DNA from 4 places in the Bradyrhizobium daqingense genome. Region 3 is predicted to be linked to each of the others. Evidence: predicted binding sites of a transcription regulator. Region 3 holds the regulator's gene; each other region holds the start of a gene.
What was found. Region 3 encodes PhoB, which activates phosphate uptake and scavenging genes when phosphate is short. Its sites were predicted from a motif close to TGTCATNNANCTGTCAT; they were not measured.
Positions count from the first base shown of each region.

Region 1: LPJ38_RS31540 (UDP-2,3-diacylglucosamine diphosphatase) is a predicted target of PhoB. The motif match lies at 4,363-4,379, and genes of this name have one in related genera.
Region 2: LPJ38_RS05230 (DUF2794 domain-containing protein) is a predicted target of PhoB. The motif match lies at 5,567-5,583, and genes of this name have one in related genera.
Region 4: phnC (phosphonate ABC transporter ATP-binding protein) is a predicted target of PhoB. The motif match lies at 2,951-2,967, and genes of this name have one in related genera.

Region 1 covers NZ_CP088014.1:6,586,912-6,594,252, reverse strand. The annotation lists gene LPJ38_RS31560 (c-type cytochrome) at 1-765, shown strand, start outside; gene LPJ38_RS31555 (Lrp/AsnC ligand binding domain-containing protein) at 776-1,021, opposite strand; gene LPJ38_RS31550 (PAS domain S-box protein) at 1,125-3,104, opposite strand; gene thiD (bifunctional hydroxymethylpyrimidine kinase/phosphomethylpyrimidine kinase) at 3,381-4,181, shown strand; gene LPJ38_RS31540 (UDP-2,3-diacylglucosamine diphosphatase) at 4,403-5,215, shown strand; gene LPJ38_RS31535 (glycosyltransferase family 4 protein) at 5,229-6,272, shown strand; gene LPJ38_RS31530 (threonine/serine dehydratase family protein) at 6,337-7,320, shown strand.
Region 2 covers NZ_CP088014.1:1,126,654-1,133,994, reverse strand. The annotation lists gene LPJ38_RS05250 (ABC transporter ATP-binding protein) at 1-660, shown strand, start outside; gene LPJ38_RS05245 (ABC transporter permease) at 657-3,227, shown strand; gene LPJ38_RS05240 (Bax inhibitor-1/YccA family protein) at 3,501-4,292, shown strand; gene LPJ38_RS05235 (GNAT family N-acetyltransferase) at 4,494-5,024, shown strand; gene LPJ38_RS05230 (DUF2794 domain-containing protein) at 5,126-5,497, opposite strand; gene LPJ38_RS05225 (DUF1223 domain-containing protein) at 6,089-6,865, opposite strand; gene acnA (aconitate hydratase AcnA) at 7,085-7,341, opposite strand, start outside.
Region 3 covers NZ_CP088014.1:438,042-445,382, forward strand. The annotation lists gene LPJ38_RS02040 (aspartate aminotransferase family protein) at 1-987, opposite strand, end outside; gene LPJ38_RS02045 (GcrA family cell cycle regulator) at 1,457-1,969, shown strand; gene phoB (phosphate regulon transcriptional regulator PhoB) at 2,186-2,893, opposite strand; gene phoU (phosphate signaling complex protein PhoU) at 2,916-3,632, opposite strand; gene pstB (phosphate ABC transporter ATP-binding protein PstB) at 3,644-4,465, opposite strand; gene pstA (phosphate ABC transporter permease PstA) at 4,462-5,307, opposite strand; gene pstC (phosphate ABC transporter permease subunit PstC) at 5,312-6,301, opposite strand; gene pstS (phosphate ABC transporter substrate-binding protein PstS) at 6,456-7,341, opposite strand, start outside.
Region 4 covers NZ_CP088014.1:1,796,032-1,803,372, forward strand. The annotation lists gene LPJ38_RS08415 (hypothetical protein) at 1-319, shown strand, start outside; gene LPJ38_RS08420 (DUF1045 domain-containing protein) at 329-1,027, opposite strand; gene LPJ38_RS08425 (alpha-D-ribose 1-methylphosphonate 5-triphosphate diphosphatase) at 1,046-2,239, opposite strand; gene LPJ38_RS08430 (transferase hexapeptide repeat family protein) at 2,236-2,904, opposite strand; gene phnC (phosphonate ABC transporter ATP-binding protein) at 3,078-3,887, shown strand; gene phnD (phosphonate ABC transporter substrate-binding protein) at 3,953-4,888, shown strand; gene phnE (phosphonate ABC transporter, permease protein PhnE) at 4,964-5,848, shown strand; gene phnE (phosphonate ABC transporter, permease protein PhnE) at 5,875-6,690, shown strand; gene phnF (phosphonate metabolism transcriptional regulator PhnF) at 6,815-7,341, opposite strand, start outside.

The sequences.
Region 1 (7,341 bases), 1.8 Mb from region 3:
TCCTGTCATGCCGTGCCGAACCAGGACGATCGCCTGCGGCTCGGCGGCGGCCTGCCGCTCGGCTCGCCGTTTGGAACGTTCTACGTCCCCAACATCTCGCCGGATCCCAATGACGGCATCGGCCGCTGGAGCGAAAGCGATTTCGTCAACGCCGTGATGCGCGGCATCTCGCCCGATGGCAAGCACTACTTCCCCGCTTTTCCCTACACGTCGTATCATCTCGCGAAGGTCGACGATGTCCGCGATCTGTTCGCCTACCTCAAGACGTTGCCCGCCGTGCAGGGCAAGTCGCGTGATCACGACGTGCCGTTTCCATTCGATATCCGGCGCAATGTCGGCATCTGGAAATTACTGTTCATGAATACCGGGACGTTCGTGCCGGACGCATCTCGTTCGGAGCAATGGAATCGCGGCGCCTATCTGGTCAACGCATTCGGCCATTGCGCCGAGTGCCACAGCCCGCGCAATGCGCTCGGCGGCATCATCCGCAGCCAGCGCTTCGCCGGCGGTCCCAATCCGGAGGGTGAGGGCTGGGTGCCGAACATCACGCAGAAAGGCATCGGCACGTGGAGCGAAAAGGACATCGCCGACTTTCTCGAGACCGGCGACATGCCCGAGGGCGACAGCGCCTCCGGCGCAATGCGTCCCGTGATCAAGAATCTGGCGCAGCTGACGGCAGAAGATCGCGCGGCGATGGCTGCCTATTTAAAGTCGCTGCCGCCGGTGGACGGGCCGACGCCGCCCAAGCGCAAGGAAGGAAGCTAGAGCAGCTGCTCTAACCCGCGCCGAACGCCTTGAAGGTGATGATGGTGAGGGTGTCCTGGATGCCCGGCAGCACCTGCACCTTCTCGTTGACGAAGTGGCCGATGTCGGTGTCCTTGTCGACGTAGAACTTCACCAGCAGGTCGTATTGGCCGGCCGTGGAGTAGATCTCGGAGGCGATCTCGGCTTCGGCGAGCGCGTTGGCGACCACATAGGATTGGCCGAGCTTGCATTTGATCTGGACGAAAAAGGGAACCATCGCGGTCACTCCGAAAGCACATCTGGCCGGCTAATAGGCCAAACCCGGCGGGGTTTAGCAAGCGGCCGGCCGCCTGCACAAGCCGCCAGGGCCGGTCCGCCGCTCAGGAGGCGACGGCCGCAGCAGTGAATGCATCCCGAAGCCGCTGCGCCAGCTCGACCTTGCGATAGGGCTTGGTCAGCACGATCGCCTGCGCATGCGCGCGGCCCTGCTCGACCAGTGTCTCCAGCGCATAGCCCGAGGTGAACAGGACGGGCAGCGAGGGGCGAATCCGCCGCGCCTGATCGGCGAGATCCCAGCCGCTCATGCCACCGGGCATCACGATGTCGGTGAACAGCAGGTCGATGCCGGGATCGGTGCGCAGCTGCTGCAAGGCCTCCTTGCCGTTGACCGCGGCAACGACGCGATAGCCGAGCGCTTCAACCCTGCGAATGACTGAGGAGCGGACGAACGGATCGTCTTCGGCGATCAGGATGGTCTCGTATCCGCGCGGCGCCGCATCCTCGCCGTCGGCAAGCTCGGCCTGGGATTGTCCCACGGGGGCGCGGGGCAAATAGAGCCGGACCGTGGTGCCGAGGCCCGGCTCGCTGTAGATCGAGACGTGGCCGCCTGATTGCTTGGCAAAGCCATAGACCATGGAGAGGCCGAGACCCGAGCCCTTGCCGACCTCCTTGGTGGTGAAGAACGGCTCGAAGGCGCGGGCGCTGACCTCAGCCGTCATGCCTTCGCCGTCGTCGGTGACCGAGATCAAGGCGTATGTGCCGGAGGCGACTTCGGGGTGAAGGGCGCGATAATCGTCGTCGATCGCGGTCAGCTCCGTGCTCAGCGTCAGATGCCCTCCTGCCGGCATGGCGTCCTGCGCGTTGAGCGCGAGATTGAGCACGGCGGATTCGAGCTGGGCGCGATCGGCAAAGGCCATGATCGTGCCGGAGCCGGAACTTGTCCTGATCTCGATGTCTTCGCGCAAGGTGCGTTTGAGCAGCTTGAACATGGAATCGAGCAGGCCGCGGCAGTCGATCATCTGCGGCTGGAGCAATTGGCGGCGGCTGAAGGCGAGCAGCCGCTGCGTCAGCTCGGCGCCCCGTTCGCCCGACTGGCAGATGTCTTCGGCAAAGCGCCTGAGGTCGGGCCTGGCCTTGAGCTGCTCGCTGAGATGTTCGGCGTTGCCGATGATCACAGTGAGCAGATTGTTGAAATCGTGCGCGATGCCGCCGGAGAGCTGGCCGACCGTCTCCATCTTCTGCGCCTGCTGCAGCTGTTGCTCGGTGAGCTTGCGCGCGGAGAGGTCGTGGATGATGCCGACGAAGATCAATTCGCCGTCCTGCCGCGCCTGACCCACCGACAGGTCCATCGGAAAGGTCGATCCGTCCTTGCGCAGGCCGACGGATTCGCCGCCGGTCGCGAAATGCCGCGTGGCATTGTCGGACGAAGCGTCCGCCTCGGGCATCAGCGTGCTGACGTTCCAGCCCATGACCTCATCGGCCTGATAGCCGAACAGGCGCTCGCAGGCCGGATTGAACAGCAGGATGCGGTCCTGCGCATCGAACAGGATGACGCCGTCGACCGCGGTCTCGACGATCGCGGTGAGGCGCGCCACGCTGTCGCGCATCGCGCGCTGGGCATCGCTGACCTGCTGCAGCAGAAGCGTGGCGTCCCGGCTCTTGATCTCCTCTTCCTCGAGCGCGGCCTGGACCTGCCGCAGCTCGAACGGAGAGGGAATGGTCAGGATCTTCGGCAGCAGCGGCCAGAGCGCGGCGGCGGTGAAGACCGAGGCGACTGCTGTTGCCGCCTTGAGGAGGCCCTCGATGCCGTAGATTGGGACCCAGAGCGTGTAGATCGACAGCACATGGGTCAGGCCGCAAGCCATGATGAAGATGGCGAACGCCCAATAGACCCAGCCGAATTTGAGATCGCGCCGCTTGGTGACGAGGATCGCGAGGGCAAACGGAATGGAAAAGTAGGCGGCCGCGATGCAGGCGTCGGAGACCACATGGAGCCAGACCAGCTGGGGTTCCCACAACAGGCAGATGCCGTGCGGCGACAGCATCGAGGAGTCGAGGAGACGTTCAAGATAGGCCCACATAGTTCCACCCGGGAGACGTTGCGAGCCTGGAGCGGCTCGCGCGATTCGCGTCGCTGGACGATTCCACCACCTAACGTCTCACTCAACTCTGTGAACGCCAAGGGCAGGCTGGCAAAGCCATGGCGCGGCTCGACTTTTCACGCCCGCCCGATTGCGAGGGAGATGCGGCGACGGTCGCAAGTCCAGCGTGCGAGCGAATCACCGCCGCGCTTGCTGGGGTTCCACGGTCGCGCTAGGACAGGCCATGACGCTCGCTTCAACCAGATGCATCCCGCGATGACGACCCCGGTCGCACTCACCATCGCCGGCTCGGATTCGAGCGGCGGCGCCGGCATCCAGGCGGACCTGAAGACGTTCGCCGCGCTCGGCGTCTATGGCGCGTCCGCCATCACGGCGCTGACGGCGCAGAATACGCGCGGCGTGACGGGCATTCACGCCACGCCGGCTGAGTTCGTCACGGCGCAGATCGATGCGGTGTTCTCCGACCTCGACGTCGGCGCCGTGAAGATCGGCATGGTGGCCCAGGTCGCCAGCATCGAGGCGATCGCGAGCGCATTGTCGCGCTGGGCGCCGCGCCACGTCGTGCTCGATCCCGTGATGGTGGCAACCTCCGGCGACCGGCTGCTGGCGTCTGAAGCAGTCGAGGCGTTGCGCACGCGACTCATTCCGCTGGCATCGGTGATCACGCCGAACCTGCCCGAGGCCGCCGCGCTGCTCGACGAGCCCGTGGCGGCGAGCGAGGCTGCAATCGAAAGCCAGGGGCGCCGGCTGCTGGCGCTCGGCTGCCGTGCCGTCCTGGTTAAGGGCGGACACGGCGAGGGCGCGGAGAGCACCGACTATCTGGTTGATGCCGACACCACGATCGCGCTCGCCGCGCCCCGCATCGCCACTGGGAATACCCATGGCACCGGCTGCTCACTGTCATCGGCGATCGCGGCGGGCCTCGCCAAGGGCGAGGAACTCGAGCAAGCCGTACGCAACGCCAAGGCCTGGATCAGCGCGGCGATCGCGGCCGCCGATCGCTTCAGCGTCGGCCACGGCCACGGACCGGTCCATCATTTCCACAGGTTTTACTGACGCGGCAACGCCTGAACACACGCCTCGTCCTTCGAGAGGACCGCTTGCCCTCGAACGAGGTCGGACTGGCACGGGCAGTCCCTGCGGCGCCATGTCGCCTGATTGTCGCATGCGACTGATATTCGCGGGCAGGGCGAGGCGAGGTTTGATTCGTATCTGAGGGTGCCTCAAGGGTTCAATCGGTCATCTCCCTGTCACGGGACATTGTTACGGGTTGGCGCATGGGAAGTTACGATGTGAGTGACGAGAGCCCGGAGCGGCGCTTTCGCACGTTGTTCATCTCCGACGTCCATCTCGGAGCCCGCGGTTCCCAAGCCGATCTTCTGCTCGACTTCCTGCGCTACCACGACGCCGACACCATCTATCTCGTCGGCGACATCGTCGACGGCTGGGCGCTGAAATCGAGCTGGCACTGGCCGCAATCGCATAACGACCTGGTACAGAAGCTGTTGCGCAAGGCGCGCAAGGGCGCCAAGGTCATCTACATTCCCGGCAATCACGACGAATTCCTGCGCAATTACTACGGCACGCATTTCGGCGGCATCGACGTCGTCGAGAACACCGTCCATACGGGTGCCGACGGCAAGCGCTACCTGGTTATCCACGGTGACATCTTCGACCTCGTGGTGCAGAACGCGCGCTGGCTCGCCCATCTCGGCGACAAGGCCTACGACTTCGCGATTCAGATGAATCGCTTCGTCAACTTCTTCCGCCGCCTGTTCGGCGTGCCCTATTGGTCGCTGTCGCAATGGGCCAAGCAGAAGGTGAAGAACGCCGTCAACTATATCGGCGCGTTCGAGCAGGCGCTCGCCGCCGAGGCGCGGCGCCACGACGCCGACGGCGTGATCTGCGGCCATATCCACTACGCCGTGATCCGCGACGAAGGCGGCATCCGCTACATGAATTGCGGCGATTGGGTCGAGAGCTGCACGGCCCTCGTCGAGCACGACGACGGCCATTTCGAGATCATCACCTGGGCGGACCAACTTCAGAAGCCGGCAGCCGTCCCGCAGGTCGCGGCAAGAGCTGCGTGACGAGAGCCGCCTGATGCGCATCCTGGTCGCGACCGACGCCTGGCACCCGCAAGTCAACGGTGTGGTTCGGACGCTGACCAAGCTCGCCGACGCCGGCAAGAGCCTCGGCGTCGAGTTCGCGTTCCTGACGCCGCAATCGTTTCGCACCTTCGCGATGCCGAGCTATCGCGACGTGCGCCTCGCCATGCCGCGGCCGGCGCGTATCGCGAAGCTGATCGAGGAAGCGCGCCCGGACAGCATCCACATCGCGACGGAAGGTCCGATCGGCCTGATGGTCCGCCGCTATTGCCGCCAGCGCAAGCTGCCGTTCACGACCAGCTTCCATACCCGCTTTCCCGAATATGTCCGCGCCCGGGTGCCGGTGCCGGGCTCGCTGATCTGGCGGGCGCTGCGCCGTTTCCACAGTCCCAGCCGCGCCGTGATGGCGGCAACGCCGGCGCTCGCCCGCGAGCTGACCGAGCGCGGTTTCGACAATGTCGTGCTGTGGCCCCGCGGTGTCGACACCCAGCTGTTCCATCCGCGTCCCGTCGATCTCTGCCTGCCTGCGCCGGTGTTCCTGTCGGTCGGCCGGGTCGCAGTGGAGAAAAATCTCGAGGCCTTCCTCGATCTCGACCTGCCCGGCACGAAGGTAATCGTCGGCGACGGTCCGGCGCGCGCCGCGCTCGAAGAGGCCTATCCCGAGGCGATCTTCCTCGGCGAGAAGCACGGCGAGGGGCTGGCGGAAATCTATGCCGCGGCCGACGTCTTCGTGTTCCCAAGCAAGACCGACACGTTCGGCCTGGTCCTGCTGGAAGCGCTCGCCAGCGGCCTGCCGGTGGCCGCTTTCCCGGTGAAGGGACCTCGCGACGTGATCGGCAATGCGCCGGTCGGCGTCCTCGATCACGATCTCCGCAACGCCTGCCTCGCCGCGCTCGACATCTCCCGGCAGGACTGCGTCGCCTTCGCCGCCAATTACACCTGGGAAGCCTCGGCCCGGGTCTTCATCGACAGCATCCAGGCGGTCGGCGCGGTGCTGCCCGGCCGGAACGGCGCGGAACAACCGCGCTTTGTGGCCTGATCGGGAAGAATCCTCTCGCGGAGGTGTCTTGCCCGGTCCTCATTGGCCGCGATAACATTCCGCCATGACCGAACAGCTCCTCCCGGTCGGCCCCGCCGACATCGATGCCGCGGCGCGCGTGATCGCGCCTTACGCCATCCGCACCCCGCTGTTGTCTTTTCCCGTGCTCAACGAGCGTGTCGGCGCAAAGGTCTTCCTGAAGCCGGAGATGCTCCAGCGCACCGGCTCCTTCAAGTTCCGCGGCGCCTTCAACAAGGTGTTCTCGATCCCGCAGGACAAGCGTGCAGGCGGCGTGGTCGCGTTCTCCTCGGGCAACCACGCCCAGGGCGTGGCGGCCGCGGCGAAGATCCTCGACATGCAGGCGACCATCGTGATGCCGGCGGATGCGCCGCTGTCCAAGCGCGAGCGCACCAAATCCTACGGTGCCGAGGTCGTGCTGTACGATCGCGACCGCGACGACCGCGAGGCGATCTCGCGCGGCATCGCCGAGAAGCGCGGCGCGACGCTGGTCAAGCCGTACGACGATCCCTTCGTGATCGCGGGGCAGGGCACCGCCGGCCGCGAAATCGCGGAGGACATGGCAGGCCTTGGACTTGCCCCCGACATCGTGGTGGCGCCGGCCTCCGGCGGCGGCCTGATCGCGGGCGTGGCGACCGCCGTCAAGGCGCGCTATCCGCAAGCGCAGATCGTCGTGGCCGAGCCCGAGGCGTTCGACGATCACGGCATTTCGCTGACCGCAGGCCATCGCGAGCCGCATCCGCCGGCGGGCCGTACCATCTGCGACGCGCTGATGGCCTTGATGCCCGGCGAGATGACGTTCGCGATCAACAGCAAGCTGCTGGCGCGCGGCGTCACCGCATCGGACAAGGAAGTCGGCGCGGCCGTTGCGTTTGCCTATCGCGAGCTCAAGCTCGTGGTCGAGCCGGGCGGCGCCGTGGGCCTCGCTGCGCTGCTTGCCGGGCGCCTCGACGTCGCCGGCAAGAACGTCGTCATCGTGCTCTCCGGCGGCAATGTCGATGCGGACTTGTTCGCGGAGCTGGTGGCCTGATCCCTCACGCGTCCCGCTTCG
Region 2 (7,341 bases), 690 kb from region 3:
AACGTCAATCTCTCGTTGGGCACGGGTGCGGCACGCGTTCACATCCTCAAGGACATCAGCCTGCGCGTCGGCCGGAGCGAGACGATCGGCCTGATCGGCCCGTCAGGCTCAGGCAAATCCACGCTGCTGATGGTGATGGCAGGATTGGAACGTCCTGATAGCGGAGAGGTAGTGGTCTCCGGCACGCCTTTCAATGCTCTCGACGAGGACGCGCTGGCCCGCTTCCGCGGTCGCCAGGTCGGCATCGTCTTCCAATCCTTCCATCTGATTCCGACCATGACGGCGCTGGAGAACGTCGCCGTGCCGCTCGAGCTCGCCGGCAATCCGGATGCCGCAAAGCGCGCGGCGCAGGAACTGCAATCGGTCGGGCTCGGCGATCGCCTGCATCACTACCCGACGCAGCTGTCCGGCGGCGAGCAGCAGCGCGTCGCGCTCGCGCGCGCGCTGGCACCCGATCCCGCCATCCTCGTCGCCGACGAGCCGACCGGCAATCTTGACGAGGCCACGGGAAAGCAGATCGTCGACCTCCTGTTCAGCAAGCATGCCGAGCGCGGCATGACCTTGGTGCTGGTGACGCACGATTCCTCGCTGGCGCATCGCTGCGATCGTGTCATCCGCCTGCGCTCCGGGCGCATCGACACCCAGTCCGCGCCCGCATGAGCACGTCAGCCGAACCGTTCGAAAAGCCCAACGGCGTCGCGCTGTCGCTGCGCTACGCGCTGCGCGAATTGCGCGGGGGCCTGCGCGGCTTCTACGTCTTCATCGCCTGCATCGCGCTCGGCGTGATGGCGATCGCCGGCGTCGGCTCGGTGTCGGCGAGCCTCTCCGACGGCCTCGCGCGCGAAGGCCGCACCCTGCTCGGTGGCGACGTCTCCTTCGTGCTGTTCCAGCGCGAGGCCAAGCCCGACGAGGTCGCCTTCCTGCGTTCGCGCGGCACCGTGTCGACCGCCGCGACCTTGCGCGGCATGGCGCGCTCGGCCGAAGGCAAGCTGGCGCTGGTCGAGATGAAGGCGGTCGACGACACCTATCCGATGCTCGGCCAATTGAAGCTTGCGCCGCAGCTGGTGATGTCCGACCTGCTCGCGGAGCGCGACGGCGCCTTCGGGGCCGCCGCCGATCCGACGCTGCTGACGCGGCTGTCGCTGAAGATCGGCGACCGCGTCAGCATCGGCTCGGCGACCTTCCAGATCCGTTCGACGGTCGAAGCCGAACCGGACAAGCTCGCCGGCGGCATCGGCTTCGGACCGCGCCTCCTGATCAGCGAGGCGGGCCTGCGCGCCACCGATCTGATCCAGCCCGGCAGCCTGGTGCGCTGGGTCTACCGGGTCAAGCTGCCTGACGGCGCCAACAGAGAGCGCGCCACCGAGAGCTTCATCGCGGACGCGCGCAATGCCGCGCCGCAGGCCGGCTGGGAGGTCCGCAGCCGCTCCAACGCCTCGCCGCAGCTCGAGCGCAACATCAACCGCTTCACCCAGTTCCTGACGCTGGTCGGCCTCGCCGCGCTGCTGGTCGGCGGCGTCGGTGTCGCCAATGCCGTGAAGAGCCATATCGACCGCAAGCTCGAGGTGATCGCGGCGTTCAAGGCCGTCGGCGCCACCGGCCGCGACGTGTTCGGCATCTATCTCGCGCAGGTCCTCCTGCTCGCCGCCATCGGCTCGGCGATCGGCCTCGCGCTCGGCGCCGCCATGCCCTTCGCCATCGTCGGCCTCTTTGGCAAGCTTCTGCCGCTCCCGGTGGTGCCGGCCGTGCATGCCGAGGAGCTCGCGCTCTCCTTCGTCTACGGCCTGCTCACCGCGCTCGCCTTCGGCCTGTGGCCGCTCGGCCGCGTCCATGACGTGCCGGTGGCCGCGCTGTTCCGCGACACCGTCAGCTCCGAATGGCACCGGCCGCGCGCGGGCTATCTCGTCTTCATGGCCATCGTGATCGTCCTCCTCATCGCGGTCGTGGTCGGGCTCTCGTTCGACAAGCGCATCGCCGCGGTGTTCGTGGCCTCCTCGATCGTCGTGTTCGCCCTGCTCCGCGGCATTGCCGCCCTGCTGATGGCGATCGCGCGGCGGCTGCCGCGCTCGCAGCTGCCAATGCTGCGGCTGGCGATCGCCAACATTCACCGGCCCGGCGCGCTGACGCCCTCGGTCGTGTTGTCGCTCGGGCTTGGGCTCGCCGTGCTCGTCACCATCACCCAGATCGACGGCAATCTGCGCCGGCAATTCCTTGCAGCCCTACCCGATCAGGCGCCATCGTTCTTCTTCATCGACATCCCGAGCACGCAGGCCGAGCAGTTCGACGGCTATCTGCGCCAGATCGCCCCCGGCGCCAAGATCGAGGACGTGCCGATGCTGCGCGGCCGCATTGTCGGCGCGCGGGGGTTGCGCGCCGAGGAGCTCAAGCCCTCCACCGATTCCGAATGGGTGCTGCAAAGCGACCGCGGGCTAACCTATACCAGCGAGCTGCCGAAAGGCTCCAAGGTGGTCGAGGGCGAATGGTGGAACGCCGACTATTCCGGCCCGCCGCTGGTCTCGATGGAGAAGAAGATCGCCGACGGTCTCGGCCTCAAGCTCGGCGACGAGATCGTGGTCAACGTGCTCGGCCGCGACATCCCGGCTCGAATCGGCAATCTCCGCACCATCGACTGGCAGGGGCTCGGCATCAATTTCGTCCTGGTGTTCTCGCCGAACGCATTCAAGGGCGCGCCGCATACCCATATCGCGACGCTGACCGAAGCGGGCGGCCATGCCGCGGGCGACGGCAGCATCATCAAGCAGGTCGCCGACGCCTATCCCATGGTGACCAGCGTGCGCGTGCGCGAGGTGATGGAGACGGTCGGCTCTGTCGTGACCAATCTGGCGCTCGCGATCCGCGGCGCCAGCGCCGTGACCCTGATCTCGGCGATCCTGGTGCTGGGCGGGGCGCTCGCCGCCGGTCATCGCCACCGGGTCTATGACGCCGTGATCCTGAAGACGCTGGGCGCGACGCGGCTGCGGCTGCTTGGCGCCTATGCGCTCGAATACCTCCTGATCGGACTCGCCACCGCATTGTTCGGCGTGATCGCCGGCAGCGTGGCGGCCTGGATGATCGTGACGCGGCTGATGACGCTGAGCTTCGTCTGGCAGGCCGGCAGCGCGGCCGGCGTGGTCGCGGCCGCGCTTGTCGTCACCGTCGGGCTCGGGCTCGCCGGCACGCTGCTGGCGTTGAACAAAAAGCCCGCGACGGTGTTGCGGAATTTGTGACAAAATGTAGCGGGTGGGCACGGAATCGCACGATTCTCGCGATTAACCACCACTGCCCGTCAGCTTCCCGTCAGGATTCGCCGCCGAGGGCGACATTCAGCCGCGCGTGGAAGGTTGCAGCGAATGTGTTAGTTTCCCACATATCGAGTGGGTTCGGAGCCCCGATTGTGAGCCAAAATTTAGTCGGCTGGCATCGGCATCCGAGATAGATTTGACGAACCGGCGGCATGGCGACCCTCGTGCCGGACCGGGCCAACCAACGGGAATTCGACCATGTCGGACCTAGACCGTAACTACGCTTCTCCTTTCGGCAGGGCCGCCGGGCGCGTTGACGCCGCGACGGTCGATGCCGGCCTGCGCGCATATATGCTGCGCATCTACAACTACATGAGCATCGGCCTCGCCATCACCGGCTTGGCTGCGCTCGGCGTCTACATGGCGGCCGTGACTGACGTTCCGACGGCAGAATCCGTCCGCGTCGGCAAGTTGTTCCTGACGCCGTTCGGCTACGCGATGTTCGTGAGCCCCCTCAAGTGGCTGTTCATGCTGGCGCCGCTGGCGATGGTGTTCGTGATCTCGGCGGGCATCAACCGTCTCGCCCCCTCGACCGCACAGATCCTGTTCTGGGTGTTCGCGGCATTGATGGGCATCTCGCTGTCGTCGATCTTCCTGGTGTTCACACACACCTCGATCGTGCGGGTGTTCTTCATCACCGCGGCGACCTTCGGTGCGCTCAGCCTCTACGGCTACACCACCAAGCGTGACCTGACCGGTATGGGCTCGTTCCTGTTCATGGGCCTGATCGGCATCGTCCTCGCGAGCCTGGTGAACCTGTTCCTGGCCAGCTCGCTGCTGCAGTTCATCGTGTCGGTGGTCGGCGTGCTGGTGTTCTCGGGCCTCACCGCCTGGGATACCCAGCGGCTGAAGAACGACTACATCTACGGCTACGCCTCGTCCGGCGGCGACATCGCTGAGCGTGCGGCCATCACAGGCGCATTGTCGCTGTACCTGAACTTCATCAACCTGTTCACGCTGCTCCTGCAGCTCCTCGGCCAGCGCGAGTAAGCACGAAACCAGAGTGAACGACGTCAACCCCGGCCGAGAGGCCGGGGTTTTTGTTTCATAACTCCCGTCACGCCGGGGCTTGTCCCGGGCATCCACGAACTTGGCATCCAGATCAAGGAACGTGGATGGCCGGGACAAGCCCGGCCAGGACGTATGCGGAAACCGCGTTGCTCATCGCGCCGCCACTGCTATCTTCCCGCCATGTCCGCACCCGAAATCAGGCCCGCGACCGAGGCCGACCTTCCCGCCATCACCGCCATCTACCAGCAGGCCGTCCGCGAGGGCACGGCGACCTTCGAGCTGGAGCCGCCTGATCTTGCCGAGATGACCCGCCGCTATCGCGCGCTGATCGACGGCGGCTATCCCTATTTCGTCGCCATGCTCGACGGCCGCGTGGCCGGCTATGCCTATGCCGGCGCCTACCGGCCGAGGCCGGCCTATCGCTTCACGGTGGAGAACTCGATCTATCTCGATCCCTCCTTCCACCGCCGCGGTGTCGGCTCGCTGCTCTTGGAGCGGCTGATCGTCGAATGTGAGGCGCGCGGCTTCCGCCAGATGATCGCTGTGATCGGTGATTCCGCCAATGCCGGCTCCATCGGCGTCCACACCAAGGGCGGCTTCAAGATGATCGGCACGCATCCCAATGTCGGCCTGAAATTCGGCCGCTGGCTCGACACGGTGATGATGCAGCGCGAGCTCGGCGAGGGCGCGACCACGGTGCCGGCGAAGTAGGGCGCCGCAATTCTCGTAGCCCGGCTGAGCGAAGCGATACCCGGGAACGGTGCTAGACGATTCCCGGTGTCGCTTCGCTCATCCGGGCTCCAAGACAGTCGTCACACCACCGCCAGCTTCCGGTCGATCACCAGCAGCACGCGCTCGAGCTCATGGCCGCGGCGCAGGATCAGACCCGTCGCCGAGATCACGCTGTACATGCCCTGCTTGCGCGCAAGCCGCGGGTCCTTCTCGATGCGATAGATCGGCACCTCGGAGGCGCGGCGATAGACCGAGAACACGGCGCGGTCCTTCAGGAAGTCGATGGCGTAGTCGCGCCACTCGCCGTCCGCGACCATGCGGCCGTAGAGATTGAGAATACGATGCAGCTCGAGCCGGTTGAACGTCACCCGGTTCGGCTGCGCCGTCGCAGCGGCGGGGCGAGCCGCCGCGCGCTGCTCGCTCGGATCGGCATCCTCCGACATCAGGCTCATGGGAAGCGCCTCCTCATCGCACCACAATGACCCGCGTCCCAAGAAACCGTCCCGGAACCCTGGGGGATCATGACAATTGCATGATTGCGCCAACCGTTACGGGCCGCAAGGGGCTCCTTATTCAACCTATCGAATCGGCTGCGAATCCGGGCACACGCAGGAGTGGAACTCTGTCGCGACGAACCGTCACGGGATCGTTAGAACGAATCATAGTGTCGCCGCTTTTCCGCCAAGCGCCCGCCGCCCTGCGTTGCGATAAGACTCACGTGCGTTGACCCGGTCCTTTCGGTTCCGGATTCCTCAGCCCCCAGCCCCCCGGGGTCGAACAGGATCGGGTCTGTACGCACGGCAAGGAGGGCCAACGCAAGTTGGTCCTTTTTTGTTTGTGCCGGAATGTTTCTGCCGACGCGCCGTCCGTCTCATCCGCGTGACGACTCTCTCCCCTCATCCTGAGGGCCGCGCATTTGCGTGGCGTCTCGAAGGATCAAGGCCGAGCTGCAGCAGCGGGGGCCTTCCATGGTTCGAGACGCGCGCAAGGGCGCGCTCCTCACCATGAGGGTCGAGAGCTGAGCCTTTGGAAAATTCTGAAAATCAGTGCAACGACGTGTACGCCGCGCCCAGCATCGGACCCGGTCTCTCCCGGCTGCCGTCCTGGATATAGACCACCGCGCCGTCGACGCCGTCGCGCGTGAGGTTCTCGATCGGCACCGTCCAGCTTTCCGGACGGCCGGTCCAGTCGCCGACCTTGAGCACGTTGCGCACCACGTTGTGGTAGGTGACCTGCTGTCCGCGATTTTCGCCGCGGGTGATCGCAATCGGCACCGACTTGGCGATCGAGCAGATCCAGACCTCGCCATGCGAGACCGTGGGCTCCTTGCTTGCGGCGACCGAGACGTTGATCTGCTTGCCCGAGAGCGACATCGTCACCGGCACGCTCATCACGCCCGGGCCCTTGTCGGTCTTGCCGATCGCATTCTCGATGCCGGTACGATCGCTGCCGATGACATGGGTGGAGCCGTTGACCACGACCTGCGGGGTGTAGACCTCGCGGTCGCCGCGCATGCGCGAATAGGCACGCTGCCGTGCAGAGAAGCGCGAATCCGCCAGCGTGTCCTTCCAGCCCAGATAGTCCCAATAGTCGATCGGCATGCTCAGCGCGATGATCGACGGGTCCTTGGAGAGATCCCCGATAATCTGGTCCGCGGGCGGGCAGGAGGAGCAGCCCTGCGACGTAAATAGTTCGACGACGGCGCGGGGTTCAGCCTCGGCGGGGCGGATGACGGCGACGATGGCACAGATGCCCAGAGCTCCCGACCAGAGCGCACCGGACCAACGCGAAACCAGATGAGAAGCCGTCATTGCTGTCATGTCGAACGTCACACACCGTCACTCGTCGAGGAAGATTCTATCGCCTGATGGTCACCGTAGTCTTACGGGCACGACACGTTCATCCGTCCAATGCGAAGTTTTCCGCCGGGCGGGCCCATCCGAAACGTGCCGCAAACGCGCGAAGGCGGCCTTGTGATAGGCCGCCTTCGTTCAGGCTTCTACTCACTTCGCAGTGAGCCATCGTTCACAAATCCGCGCTTAGGCCGCAAGCTTGCGCAGCACGTAGTGCAGAATACCGCCGTTACGGTAGTAGTCGAGCTCGTCCAGCGTATCGATGCGGCAAAGCAGCGAAACGCGCTGCAGCGAACCGTCGCCGGAGACGATCTCCGCGGTCAGCTTCTGGCGCGGCTTGAGGTCGCCGACGAGGCCGCGCAGCGTGACCTTCTCGTCGCCCTTCAGGCCCAGCGACTGCCAGGAGGTGCCTTCCTCGAAGGTCAGCGGCAGCACGCCCATTC
Region 3 (7,341 bases):
ACGGACTTCACTGACGATGTCAGGGTGGCGGTCGATCACGGAGGCGAGCTTCTGCTTGAGCAGCAGCGACATCTTCTGCACGTGATCGAAGAAGCCGGGCTTGAGCATGACGTCGAGCACGGCATTCGCAGCGGAGATCGCGAGCGGATTGCCGCCGAAGGTCGAACCGTGCGAGCCGGGCCCCATGCCGGCAGCCGCCTCCGCGGTCGCCAGCACCGCGCCGATCGGGAAGCCGCCGCCGAGCGCCTTGGCCAGCGACATCACGTCGGGGGTGACGCCGGTGCGCCGGTGCGCGAAGAGATCGCCGGTGCGGCCCATGCCGGTCTGCACCTCGTCGAAGGCGAGCAGCAGGCCCTTCTCGTCGCAGAGCTGGCGCAGCGCCTTGAGAAAGGCGGGCGTCGACGAGCGCACGCCGCCCTCGCCCTGGATCGGCTCGATCAGGATGCCGGCGGTCTGCGGGCCGATCGCCTTCTTCACGGCCTCGAGGTCGCCATGCGGGACCTGGTCGAAACCGTCCATCGGCGGACCGAAACCTTCGAGATATTTTGCAGATCCCGTCGCGGCCAGCGTCGCCAGCGTGCGGCCGTGGAAGGCACCTTCGAAGGTGATGATGCGATAGCGTTCCGGATGGCCCTTGGAGAAGTGATGATGGCGGACCAGCTTGATCACGCCCTCCAGCGCCTCGGCGCCGGAATTGCAGAAGAATACGAAGTCCGCGAAGCTCTCGTTGCACAGTCGCGCGGCGAGCTTCTCGCCATCCGGGCTCTGGAACAGGTTCGACATGTGCCAGAGCTTCGTCGACTGCTCCTGCAAGGCCTTGACCAGCGCCGGATGGCAATGGCCAAGCGCGTTCACCGCAACGCCCGAGGTGAAATCGAGATAGCGATCGCCATTGGTCGCGATCAGCCAGCAGCCTTCGCCGCGCTCGAAACCAAGCTCGGCCCTGGCGAAAACGGGAAGCAGATGCGGCGCGGCGCTGTTGGTCATGACCATCACTTGGATGTTGCATTTGAATGTTGAGACCTGCCTGGCATGCCTTGCGCAGCGCACCATTGACCGGTCCGGAAAAACGAAACGTGCCGCCTTTTAAGGGCGGCACGCGCCACTATCTTATGCCTGGCAAGACGGGTGTCAATGCCGCCCGGAAAGCCCCGCGAAACGCTGATTCCGTAGTCTTGCGGTGCCGATTTTGCGGGGTTTTCACCACGGAACATGTGGAAGCGAGTCGGCGGACTCTTGCGCGGGAGTCACGCCATATTGTAGCGTTTGGCCTGTCAGATACGACATCTCGTGCAGCGGTTCTGATCCCAAGAGTCCTCATGTACCGGCGTAAACGTTCGGGCGCTCGTCACGCGCCCGGCGAGCCTTAAGGGATTCTGGCGGCACGGGTTTTCAAGGCTTAGGCATTCGCTGTGAGGCTCCAGGATGGTTGGCCGGCAGCGAGGGAAAGGGTGCAATGACGGTTTTGACCTGGTCCGATGATCGCGTCGAGCAGCTGAAAAAGCTCTGGGAGGCCGGACTTTCGGCCAGCCAGATCGCGGCTGAACTCGGCAATGTGACCCGCAATGCCGTGATCGGCAAAGTGCACAGGCTCGGCCTGTCCGGCCGCGCCAAGAGTCCGTCTTCGGCCGCGCCCCGGCCGCGCAAGGCGCGCCCGGCGCAGCACATGATGCGGGTGACCCGCCCGATCTCGCGTGGCAACACCGCGCTGGCGCAGGCCTTCGATGTCGAGGTCGAGGCAGAGCCCGTCACCTACGACAACGTGGTGCCGATGAGCCAGCGGCTGTCGCTGCTGGAATTGAACGAGGCGACCTGCCACTGGCCGGTCGGCGATCCCTCGAGCCCGGATTTCTTCTTCTGCGGCGGCAAGGCGCTCTCCGGCCTGCCCTACTGCGCCCAGCACTCGCGCGTCGCCTATCAGCCCGCAGCGGATCGCCGACGCGCACCGGCCAAGCCGAGCACGCGGTAAGATTTTTCTGAGATCAAACGGAGCCGTCACACGTGACGGCTCTACAAACTCCGCCGTCGTCCCGGCGAAGGCCGGGACCCATGCTCCCAGCACTCAATTGTTGTGCGAAGAGGTCACTCCGAGTCTTCGCCAAACCACTTCCTGTGGTTATGGGTCCCGGCCTTCGCCGGGACGACGTCGGAAAATGTGGCGGCAGCCTGCCAGCCAAATTGCAACTTACGTCTGCTCCGCCTTCGCAAACCGATCGTCGAGCGCATAGCCGGCGCCGCGGACGGTGCGGATGGGGTCCTGCTCACGGCCGAGATTGAGCAGCTTGCGCAGGCGGCCGATATGGACGTCGACGGTGCGTTCGTCGATGTAGATGTCGCGGCCCCAGACGCTGTCGAGCAGTTGCTCGCGCGAGAACACGCGGCCGGGATGCTCCAGGAAGAACTCCAGCAAGCGATATTCGGTCGGGCCGAGATCGATCGGCCGGCCCGAGCGCGCCACGCGGCGCTTGTCGCGGTCGAGCTCGATGTCGCCATAGGCGAGCACGGTGGCGAGCCGCTCCGGGCTTGCCCGCCGCAGAAGGCCCTTCACGCGCGCCAGCAGCTCCGGCACCGAGAACGGCTTGACGATGTAATCGTCGGCGCCGGTCGCAAGACCCCGCACCCGCTCGCTCTCCTCACCCCTCGCGGTGAGCATGATGATCGGCAGCTGCTTGGTCTCGGGACGGGTGCGCAGACGCCGGCACAGCTCGATGCCTGACAGCCCCGGCAGCATCCAGTCGAGCACGATCAGATCGGGGATGTGTTCCTTGAGGCGGGTGTCGGCGTCGTCGCCGCGCATCACCGTCTCCACGTCATAGCCGTCGCCTTCGAGGTTGTAGCGCAGAAGCTCGGTGAGAGCTTCTTCGTCTTCAACCACCATAATGCGTGCGCCCATGTGGTCGTCGCTCCTTAAGTCGTCAGGTATTCGGGACCGTCGTGGCGAAGGTCGTCATGTCGCCCTTCGGCCGCTTGTCGGTGATCGCCTGACCCTCGATCATGTAGAACACGGTCTCGGCGATGTTGGTGGCGTGGTCGCCGATCCGCTCGATGTTCTTGGCGCAGAACATCAGGTGGATGCAGAACGAGATGTTGCGCGGATCCTCCATCATGTAGGTGAGGAGCTCGCGGAACAGCGAGGTGCAGATGGCGTCGACCTCCTCGTCGCCCTTCCACACCGCCATCGCCGCCGGCAGATCATGCGCGGCATAGGCGTCCAGCACCGACTTGACCTGCTGCTGCACGAGGTCGGTCATGTGCTCAAGGCCCCGGAACAGCTTCAGCGGATGGAAGTCCGCATCGAGCGCAGCGACGCGCTTGCCCATGTTCTTGGCGAGGTCGCCGATGCGCTCGAGATCGGTCGCGACGCGCATGGCGCCGACGATCTCGCGCAGGTCGACCGCCATCGGCTGGCGGCGGGCGATGGTGAGCACGGCGCGCTCCTCGATGCGCTTCTGCAGCGCGTCGAGCTCGGCGTCGATGGTGACGACGCGCTGGCCGAGCGCGACGTCGCGGCGGATCAGCGCGTCGACGGAATCGACGATCATGCGCTCGGCGATGCCCCCCATCTCGGCGACCAGACGCGTGAGCTCCTGGAGGTCGGTGTCGAAGGCCTTTGCGGTATGTTCAGAACCCATGTCCCGTCTCCTCAGCCGAACCGGCCGGTGATGTAATCCTGCGTGCGCCGGTCGCTCGGCGACGTGAAGATCTTGCTGGTGTCGTCGAACTCGATCAGCTCGCCGAGATACATGAAGGCGGTCTTGTCGGAGACGCGGGCCGCCTGCTGCATATTATGGGTGACGATCGCGATCGTGTAATTTTCGGACAGTTCCTGGATCAGCTCCTCGACCTTGGCGGTCGAGATCGGATCGAGCGCCGAGCAGGGCTCGTCGAATAGGATCACCTCGGGCCGCACCGCGACGGTGCGCGCGATGCAGAGACGCTGCTGCTGGCCGCCGGAGAGCGACAGGCCGGAGGCGTTGAGCTTGTCCTTGACCTCGTTCCACAACGCGCCGCCGCGAAGCGCCTTCTCGACGCGGCCGTCCATCTCGGATTTCGAGATCTTCTCGTAGAGGCGGATGCCGAAGGCGATGTTCTCGTAGATCGTCATCGGGAACGGCGTCGGCTTCTGGAACACCATGCCGACGCGAGCGCGCAGCAAATTGAGGTCGAGCTTGGGATCGAGGATGTTGGTCTGATCCAGCAACAGCTGGCCGGTGGCGCGCTGGCCCGGATAAAGATCGTACATCCGATTGAAGATGCGCAGCAGGGTCGACTTGCCGCAGCCCGACGGGCCGATGAAGGCCGTGACACGGTTGGTGCCGAGCGCCAGATTGATGTTCTTCAGCGCGTGGTGCTCACCGTAGTAGAAGTTCAGATTGCGCGCGGTGACCTTGGCGGGCGCCTCGGGCAGCGGCTGCGAGCCGGGGTGAACGGTCGGCGCACTCATGGAAACAGACATTTCACTCATTTTGCAGTCCTCTCGGCGCCAAGGATGCGCGCGCCAATGTTCAGGGCAAGCACAGTCAGGGTGATGAGCAACGCGCCGCTCCAGGCGAGTTGCTTCCAATATTCGTAGGGGCTCTGCACGAAGTTGTTGATGGTCACCGGCAGGTTGGCCATCGTCTTGTTCAGGCCGAGGCTGAAGAACTGGTTCGACAGCGCCGTGAACAGCAGCGGCGCGGTCTCGCCCGCGACGCGGGCAGTCGCCAGCAGCACGCCGGTGATGAGGCCGGAGCGCGCGGCGCGATAGGCGATGCGCTTGATCACCAGCGACCGCGGCAGACCGAGCGCGGAGGCCGCCTCGCGCAGCGGGTTCGGCACCAGCAGCAGCATGTCTTCGGTGGTGCGCACCACGACCGGGATTACGATCACGGCGAGCGCCAGCGCGCCGGCGATGGCCGAGAAGCCACGCATCGGCACCACCACCGCGCCGTAGATGAACAGGCCGATGATGATCGAGGGCGCCGACAGGAGAATGTCGTTGATGAAGCGGATCACCGAGGTCAGCTTGTCGTTGCGGCCGTACTCGGCGAGATAGGTGCCGGCGAACAGGCCGAGCGGCGCGCCGATGCCGACGCCGATCACGGTCATGATGAGCGAGCCGACGATGGCGTTGAGCAGACCGCCCTCGTTCGATCCGGGCGGCGGCGTGTTCTCGGTGAAGACCTGGAGGTTGAGCCCGGCAAGGCCGTTGTAAAGCAGCGTCGCCAGGATCAGCGCGAGCCAGGTGACGCCGAACGCTGCGGCTGCGATGCAGAGGCCGCGAATGACGATGTCCCAGCGGCGGCGGCGTGAATAGATCGGGTTCATGGCTTCACTTCCCCGCCTTGGTTTCCAGGCGCAGCAGCATCAACCGGGCGGCCGCGAGCACGAAGAACGTCAGCACGAACAGCAAGAGGCCGAGCAGGATCAGGCCGGACTGGTGCAGGCCGTCGCTTTCGGCGAACTCGGAGGCAATCGCCGCCGAGATCGTCGTGCCCGGCGCGAAGATCGAGGAGGAGATGCGGAACGAGTTGCCGATGATGAAGGTCACGGCCATGGTCTCGCCCAGGGCGCGCCCCAGCGCCAGCATGACGCCGCCGATGATGCCGACGCGGGTGTAGGGGATCACCACGCTGCGGACGACCTCCCAGGTGGTGCAGCCGACGCCGTAGGCGGCTTCCTTGAGCACCGGCGGCACAGTCTTGAACACGTCGACCGAGATCGAAGTGATGAAGGGCAGCACCATGATGGCGAGGATCAGGGCGGCGTTGAACAGGCTGAGATAGGACGGGGGGCCTGCGAAGATAGCGCCCAGCACGGGGACGCCGTCGAAGACCCTGATCATGAAGGGTTGGAACGTGTTGGCCAGGAAGGGGCCGAGCACGAAGAAGCCCCACATGCCGTAGATGATCGAGGGAATGCCGGCGAGCAGCTCGACCGCCATGCCGATCGGGCGGCGCAGCCATTGCGGGCAGAGCTCGGTGAGGAAGATCGCAATGCCGAGACCGACCGGAATGGCGATCAGCATCGCGATGAAGGAGGTGACGAGCGTGCCGTAGATCGGCCCGAGCGCGCCGAGCACGGGCGGATCGGCCGACGGCGCCCAGCGCTGCGTCCACAGGAACGGCAGGCCGTATTCCTTGATCGCGGGGAAGGCACCGACGACCAAGGACATGATGATGCCGCCGAGGATCAGCAGCACCGAGATCGCGGAAAGCCGCGTGATCCAGTAGAAGGTGACGTCGCCGAGCTTGAACGCGCTCAAGGCCTTGGCGCGATCATACGGTCCGGCGTCGTCGATTACATCGCTCTGAACGGCCATCTCTGCCACGCCGATCCCCTGTACCCGTTTATGTATACGCTTGTTTTTGGTGCGGGGCCCCGGATGCGGCGCTAGCCCATCCGGGGCTTGGTTCTTGCGGATCAGCGGCCCAGCACTTCCAGCTCGGCCGCCTCCGGGACGCGAGAGGAGAGCCTCAGCTCTTGATCTCGGCAGCCCAGGTCTTTTCCACCTGCTGGACGACGCTGTCCGGCATCGGGATGTAGTCGAGTTCCTCGGCCATCTTGCCGCCGTTCTTGAAGGCCCAGCGGAAGAACTTGATGGCTTCCTGCGAGGCCGCCTTGTCGGTGGCGGACTTGTGCATGAGGATGAACGTCGCCGCCGTGATCGGCCAGGACTTGTCGCCGGGCTGGTCGGTCAGGATGACGTAGTAGCCGGGAGCCTTGGACCAGTCGGCGTTGGCGGCGGCCGCCTGGAAGGCCTCGACGGTCGGCTGCACCGGCTTGCCGGCCTTGTTGACGAGACCAGCGTAGGTCAGCTTGTTCTGCTTGGCATAGGCGTACTCGACATAACCGATCGAGTTCTTGGTCTGGCTGATGTTGCCCGACACGCCTTCGTTGCCCTTGGCGCCGACGCCGACCGGCCACTCGACCGCGGTGCCCTCGCCGACCTTGCTCTTCCAGTCCGCGCTGGCCTTGGAGAGATAGTTGGTGAAGTTGAAGGTGGTGCCCGAACCGTCCGAACGGCGGACCACGGTGATGGCGTCCGACGGCAGCTTCACGTTCGGATTGAGCTTCTTGATCGCGGCGTCGTCCCACTTGGTGATCTTGCCGAGATAGATGCTGGCCAGGGTCTCGCCGTCGAACACCAGTTCGCCCGGCTTCACGCCCTCGAGGTTGACGACGGGAACGATGGCGCCCATCACCATCGGCCACTGCACGAGACCGTCCTTCTCGAGCTGCTCGGCCTTGAGCGGCGCGTCGCTGGCACCGAAGGTCACGGTCTTGGCCTGGATCTGCTTGATGCCGCCGCCCGAGCCGATGGACTGGTAGTTCAGACCGTTGCCGGTCTCTTTCTTGTAG
Region 4 (7,341 bases), 1.4 Mb from region 3:
GTCATTTGCCGTTGCCATTGCACATGGCGCCGCCTTGATGCTCGTGCCGATCTATCTCGGACTCTGCCAGGCCTTCGAGCTCGATGCCGGCCATCAGGCCGCGGGCGCGCTGATGAAGGCAAGCTTGGGGATGGTGGTGCTGGTGTCCCTGGTGCACGTGATCGCCATGGTCGGCGCCGGCGGATGTCTGGCGTGGCAGGTCTACCGACATCTGGGATTGAAGTTCGTCTCGCGAAGCTGGTTCAATCTGGATGCTGTCTGGGCGACCAGCCTCATTATGGTCGGCGCGGTCGCGCTCGCCTTCAATGCTGCGAGCTGACAGGGAAGCCTACCGCGTCAATGCCCACTCGCCGATGATGCGGAAGCGCGCCTTGGCATCGTCCTGCCTGAACAGCGCGATGCGGTCGATCGTCAGCGCATCAAGCTTCAGCGCCGCAAACCGCTTCCGCAGCATCTCCAGAACCGGCCCGCGTCGCTCGGCATCCAGCCGCCCCGTCAGCGTCATGTGGAAGCGGAATTCCTCCATCACGTAAGGGTAGCCCCAGCGGTCGAGATGGTCGTGTTGCCGCTCGCTCAGCTTCTCAGGTCTCCGCCGCGCGCGATCCTCTGCCGTGAGCGGGGCGCGGAAGGAATCGAAAGCGCGGACACAATCGGCGGCGAGCTGTTGCAGCGTATTGGTCGGCTCGGCCGGAATGACGGCAATGAAGCCGCTGATGGAATCGACGATCGGCCGGATCGTCGGGATAGGCCGCGGCGTCCCGGCGAAGGCCGCGCAAGCCACCGCGAGCCCGGCCTCCGTCTGGCCTGGCGCGAGCGCCATCGGTGCCTTCAACGTGGCGTGGAAGCCGTATTTACGGGGATCGGCGGTGATGTCGCGCCAATCCGGCGCGATATCCAGTGCCTGACGCGGAAACGGCAGCTCGTCGCCGGCGTAGGCATCATAGCCGAGCAGCTCGGCGCCGTAGCGGGAGAGGGCGCTGTCAGAGCCGGCGGCAAAATAGATCGCGTAGCGGGGAAAGCCTGTCATCGCCTCAGCATAACCAATTCAAGCCGCGACGACAGCCTCGCGTGGCGCCGCCATTGCTGCGAGCAGCCGCGTCGCATCGGTGAGGTGCACGAGCTTGCCGCCCGAGATCACCGCGATGAGCCGTGGCCGCAGCGCCACGCTGTCGTCGACCAGCAGGATGTCGGCGCGGCGTCCCTCGGCGAGCACACCGCGATCGGTCAGGCCGGTGGCACGCGCGGGGCCGGCGGAGACCAGGTCCCAGGCTTCCGTCAACGCCAGCACGCCGTCGGCGGCGAGGCGGAATGCGGCGAGCAGCTGTGCAGGATAGTAATAGTCCGACGCCAGCACCGAGCAGAGGCCCTTGGCGATCATGTCCGACGCCTTGGTCCAGCCGGTGTGGCTGCCGCCGCGCACGACGTTCGGCGCGCCGTAGACGATGGCATCGCCGTGGCTTGCGGCTGCACGCGCCGTCTCCTCATTGATCGGAAACTCGGCGATCAATGCACCGAGCTCGCGAAACTCCTGACGCATCGCCGGCGTCGCATCGTCGTGCGAGAGCATCCGCACCCCTGAGGCGCGAGCCGTCGCGGCCAGTCGCGCCACCGAGGCCGGCACGTCGTCAGCGCGCGAGACCACGCGTTCGACCAGCCGGTCGAAATCCTCGCTCGAAAGGCCGGTCCGCTCCACCATGCGGTTGCGCTTGCGGGGCTTGGCCATGTCGGCGACGGTGCCGTCCATGTGGTCGTTGAAGGCGAACAGGTCGACGCGGCCTTCGGCGAGCCACTGGCTGATCTCGGGCTCCGCATCGAGATTGTAGGTCTCGTGGCGCAGGTGGAAGCGGGTGTCGGCGGCGAATTGCGGGCGCTGCCGCTCGATCGCTTCCATCAGGCCGCGCGCATTGTCGGCGCTGCGCAGGCCCGGCTCCCACGAGCAGGTCGTGGCGTGAAACACGGTGGTGATGCCGTTGCTGATCGCCTGACGGTCACTGTCGGCGAGCGCGACGTCGATCGGAAAGTCGACGCCGGCGCGTGGCATCATCTGGCGCTCGAAGGCGTCGCCATGCAGATCGACGATGCCGGGGAGCACGAGCAGGTTGCGCGCATCGATCGCCAGCCGCGAACGGCCGCGTGAGCCATCGATCTCTGCAATGTCCGTTCCGGACACGAGGAGTGAGGTTTCGACGAGCTCGGTGCCGATCAGAGCCCGGCCGCCTTCGAGGAATATCTCTGTCACGCGACCGCGCTTCGTTTGCTGGGAGAACCGGGGAAGGAGCTCGCCTGTGCTTCGTATGTCGCAAGGAAATCTTCAATCCCGAGCTTGCGGAAATCGGGCAGCGCTTTGCGCAATTTGTCGTGATCCCAGTCCCACCAAGCCAGCTTCGCGAGCCGTCCGGAAATCTCCTCCGAGAACCGCCGCCGCAGAATGCGGGCCGGATTGCCGGCGACGATGCTGTAGGCCGGCACGTCCTTGGTGACGATGGCGCCGGCCGCGATCACCGCGCCGGTGCCGATGTTGCGGCCTGGCAGCACGATCGCGCCGTGACCGATCCAGACGTCATGGCCGATATGGACGTGATGCCGGCGCCGCCAGGCGAAGAATTCGGCGTCGTCGCTCTCGCCCTCGAAATAGGCGCTGGATCGGTAGGTGAAGTGCGCCTGTGTCGCGCGGTGCATCGGATGATTGCCGGGGTTGATGCGTGTCATCGCCGCGATCGAGCAGAATTTTCCGATGGTGGTGTAGGTGATCTGCGCATCGTTGACGACATAGGAGTAATCACCCATCGCCACTTCATGCAGGATCGTGCGCGCGCCGACCTCGGTATAGGCACCGAGCCTCGTCTCGTGCAGTGTGGCCGAAGGGTCGACGGTCGGCTGAACCGAAAGAGCTTTGACGGCCATGTCGTATCCGAAGCGGGAGAGCGGGCGTTTCTCTTCGAGTGGCTTGATGACGATGTCATGACAAGGCGATGACAGTGGACGAGCTGTGCAGGATCGCCGCACCGCAATGCGGATGTCACACAAGTGTCAAGCGCCGGCGTTAGCGGTGGGTCCCAGCTACTCTGGAGCCCTGCATGCTGGTGGTTGAAGGTCTGACGTGCCGCTTCGGCGCAAAAGCCGCGGTGGACGACGCTTCGTTTCAAATCTCTCCTGGCGCTTTCGTCGGCGTGATAGGACGTTCCGGTGCCGGCAAATCGACGCTGCTCCGGGCCGTCAACCGTCTGGTGACGCCGACGCAGGGCAAGATCCTGTTCGACGGCCTCGACGTCACCGCGCTGCGCGGCAAGGAGCTGCGCCAGTGGCGGGCGCGTTCGGCGATGATCTTCCAGCAGTTCAACCTGGTCGGCCGGCTCGATGTGCTGACCAATGTCCTGATGGGGCGCCTCGCCACGATGCCGGCCTGGCGCTCGCTCTCGCAAATCTGGCCGGAGCAGGACAAGGCGCTGGCGATGTCCGCGCTGGAGCAGTTCGACATCGCGACGCTCGCCGCGCAGCGCGCCGACCAGCTCTCCGGCGGCCAGCAACAGCGCGTCGCGATCGCCCGTGCCCTGGTGCAGCAGCCCGACATCATCCTCGCCGACGAGCCGATCGCCTCGCTCGATCCGCGCAACACCAAGATCGTGATGGATGCGCTGCTGCGCATCAACAAGCATTTCGGCATCACGGTGCTCTGTAACCTGCATTCGCTCGATCTCGCGCGCAGCTATTGCGATCGCCTGATCGGCATGGCCGCGGGCCGCGTGGTGTTCGACGGCGCACCGGCCGCCCTGACTGACCGCGTCGCGCGCGAGCTCTACGATCTCGAAGCCGCCGACGTCATGGGCGGCGCGCCTGTCCCGGCGCCTGAGGGTGTTCCGGCACTTGGAACGGCTGCGGCTGCCTGAGCCGCGCCTGTTGTGTTGCAAGTCTTTTGCGTCAACCGACCCCAAACGATGATGAAGAGGGTATCATGATCACTCGCAGATTAGTCCTCGCCGGCGCCGCTGCGCTCGCTTTCACGGCCTCCGCTTCCGCGAACGACTGGAAGGCCAAATATCCCGAGCTGACCTTCGCGGTTGTTCCGGCCGAGAACGCCTCCGGCGTCACCGAGCGCTGGGCGCCGTTCGTCAGCTATCTCTCCAAGGAACTGGGCGTAAAGGTCACGCTGCGCATTGCCAACGACTACGCCGCCGTCATCGAAGGCCAGCGCGCTGGCAACATCCAGATCGCGAGCTACGGCTCGGCCTCGTTCGCCCGCGCCCGCCTGACCGGCGTCAAGACCGACGCCTTCGCCAACGACATCAACGCCGACGGCTCGACCGGTTATTACTCGGTGTTCTTCGTCAAGGCAGGCAGCGCCTACAAGAAGATCGACGACCTCAAGGGCAAGAACCTCGGCCTCGTCGACCCGAACTCGACCTCGGGCAACAACGTGCCGCGCTTCGAGCTCGACAAATTGGGCATCCACGACGCCGACACCTATTTCAGCAAGGTCGTCTTCACCGGCAGCCACGAGAACGCGATGCTGGCCCTGGCGCAGGGCACGGTCGACGTCGCCGCCAACCAATGGACCAGCGACAACGATTCCACGCTGGCGCAGATGCTGACCAAGGGCATGCTGAAGAATGCCGACGGCTCGCCGATGAAGAAGGACGATTTCCGCATCGTCCACAAATCGGCGCCGATCATCAACGGACCCTATGCCTATAATTCCGACCTGCCCGATGACGCCAAAGCTGCCATCGCCAAAGCGTTCTTCGATGCGCCGGCCAAGGACAAGGCCGCGTTCGACCGTCTCTCCGACGGCCAGAAGAAGGGCTTTCATGCCGCCACGACCAAGGACTGGGACGGCACGATCGAGCTGATCAAGTTCGTCGACGCGCTACGCAAGAAGAAGGCGTCCTGATCTCAGGACGATGCAACTGGAGCCGGGTCGATGGACCCGGCTCTTTCTCTTTTTTACGGGCCAGTTCCTGACAAGATGACCGTCGCGGTTTCGATCCTTCCCGAGCAGCAGCTCGCCGTGCTCAACGCGGCCTATCGTCAGGCGGTCGCGCGCAGGCGATGGCGCCTCTTTCTGGGAACAGTGGTCTTTGCCGCGGCGCTCCTTCTCGCCGCGGTCGGCGCCGAGGTGAATCTGCGCACGCTGTTCACCTATTTCGGCAATTTCGTCAGCTATTTCGACCGCATCCTCACGCTCGACAGCGGCCAGCGCGTCTGGACCGATGTCGGCGAGTGGCTGTGGGGCTGGCGCAAATGGCTGAAGATGCTCGCCGAGACGCTGCTGATCTCCTATGTCGGCACGCTGATCGGCGCCACCTTCGCCTTCGTCCTGAACTTCTTCGCGGCCGAGAACACCTCGCCCGCGCCCTGGCTGCGCTTCGTCGTGCGGCGCCTGCTCGAATTCGCCCGCACCGTTCCCGGCATCGTCTTCGCGCTCGTCTTCGTCATCGCCTTCGGGCTCGGTCCGATGGCGGGCGTGCTCGCGATCGCCATCCACTCCACCGGCGCGCTCGGCAAGTTGTTCTCGGAGATCGTCGAGAATGCCGACATGAAGCCGGTCGAGGGCATCCGCTCCACCGGCGCGAGCTGGCTCTCCTGCATGCGCTTCGCCGTCGTGCCGCAGGTGACTGCGGGCTATGCCAGTTATGCGCTGCTGCGCTTCGAGATCAATGTCCGCGAGGCCTCGGTGATGGGCTTCGTCGGTGCCGGCGGCATCGGCCAGGAGCTCGTCGTCGCGATCCGCAAATTCTACTACTCCGACGTCAGCGCGATCCTGCTCACCATCATCGTCACCGTCTTCGTCATCGACATCACCACCGGCTGGCTGCGCGGCCGCCTGTTCGGCAAGGAGGCGCGGGCGTGACGAAGCAGGAGATCGACACGCGAGAGATGCGTGCGCGCTACCCTGATGTGTTCGACCGGCCCGCCTCGGCGCGGCTGGCGACGCCTGCGATGATCGTGGCGGCGTTCGCGATTCTCATCTACGGCCTCGTCGATCTCGACTTCTCGCCGTCACGCTTCTTCGCCGGTCTCAGCCAGCTTGGCTGGATCGGCCTGATGATGATCCCGCCGGATCCCGGCTCCTCGCTGCCGGTCTATCTGAAGGCGCTGGGCGAGACGCTGTCGATCGCGCTGCTCGGCACCACGCTTGCGGCCATCTTCGCGCTCCCCGTCAGTCTGCTCGCCGCGCGCAACGTGGTGGCGTCGAACATCCTGCGCTTCCCGGTCCGCCGTGTCCTCGATTCGATCCGCGGCGTCGACACGCTGATCTGGGCGCTGGTCTGGATCAACGTGGTCGGGCTCGGCCCGTTCGCCGGCGTGCTCGCCATCGCGGTCGCGGATTTCGGCGCGTTCGGCAAGCTGTTCTCGGAAGCGATCGAAGGCGCCGACCAGAAGCAGGTCGAAGGCATCCGCGCCTCCGGCGGCAGCGCGCTGCACGAGATCCGCTTCGGCCTTTTGCCGCAGGTCCTGCCCGTGATCGCAGGCCAGGTGCTCTATTTCATCGAATCCAACACCCGCTCGGCCACCATCATCGGCATCGTCGGTGCTGGCGGCATCGGCCTGCAGCTCGCCGAGCAGATCCGCGTGCTGGAATGGCAGAAGGTATCGTTCCTGATCCTGATGATCCTGGTCGCGGTCGCCGCGATCGATTTCATCTCGGGCAAGCTGCGCTTTGCGATCATCGGGCGGCGCGCGGTGGCGTGATCGACGGTGCCGTAGGGTGGGCAAAGCGCAGCGTGCCCACCACTTTGCGATCGACAATGATCGTGGGCACGGCGCTGTCGCGCCTTTGCCCACCCTGCGGCTCCGGTGTCGTGGATAGAATCCCCTACGACTCCACGAGAAATTCCACCCGCTCCGCCGCGAAGCGCGAGTGCTTGGTCACCAGTGGCTTGCCGTCGAGATCGTGGTCGGTCGCATCGACCACGAGGATCGGGCGGCCCAGCGCGAGATCCAGCCGTGCGGCGTCGGTCGCGTCGACGATGCCGGCGGTGATCCGGGTCGCGCCGCGGCGGTAGTCGCGGACACCATAATGTTCGAGCAGCTTGGTCATGGAGCGCGTCGCGGCGAACACGGCGCCCGCGTCAGGAAACCGCTCCGCTGACAACCAGGTGGTGGAGACGCAGATCGGGGTGCGGTCGGCGAGGCGGATCGCCTCGATCCGTAGCAAAGGCGCGCCGGATTTCAAGCCGAGTTCCCGCGCGAGTTCGCGCGTCGCGACATCGTCGGTCGCCTCGATCAGCCGGCCATGCGGTTCGCGTCCCTCCGCGCCGACGATCTCGGAGAAGCGCGTGCGCGAGCGCAGCGGATAGGCGAGCTTCTGGGCCTCGACATAGGTCCCGCTGCCACGCTCGG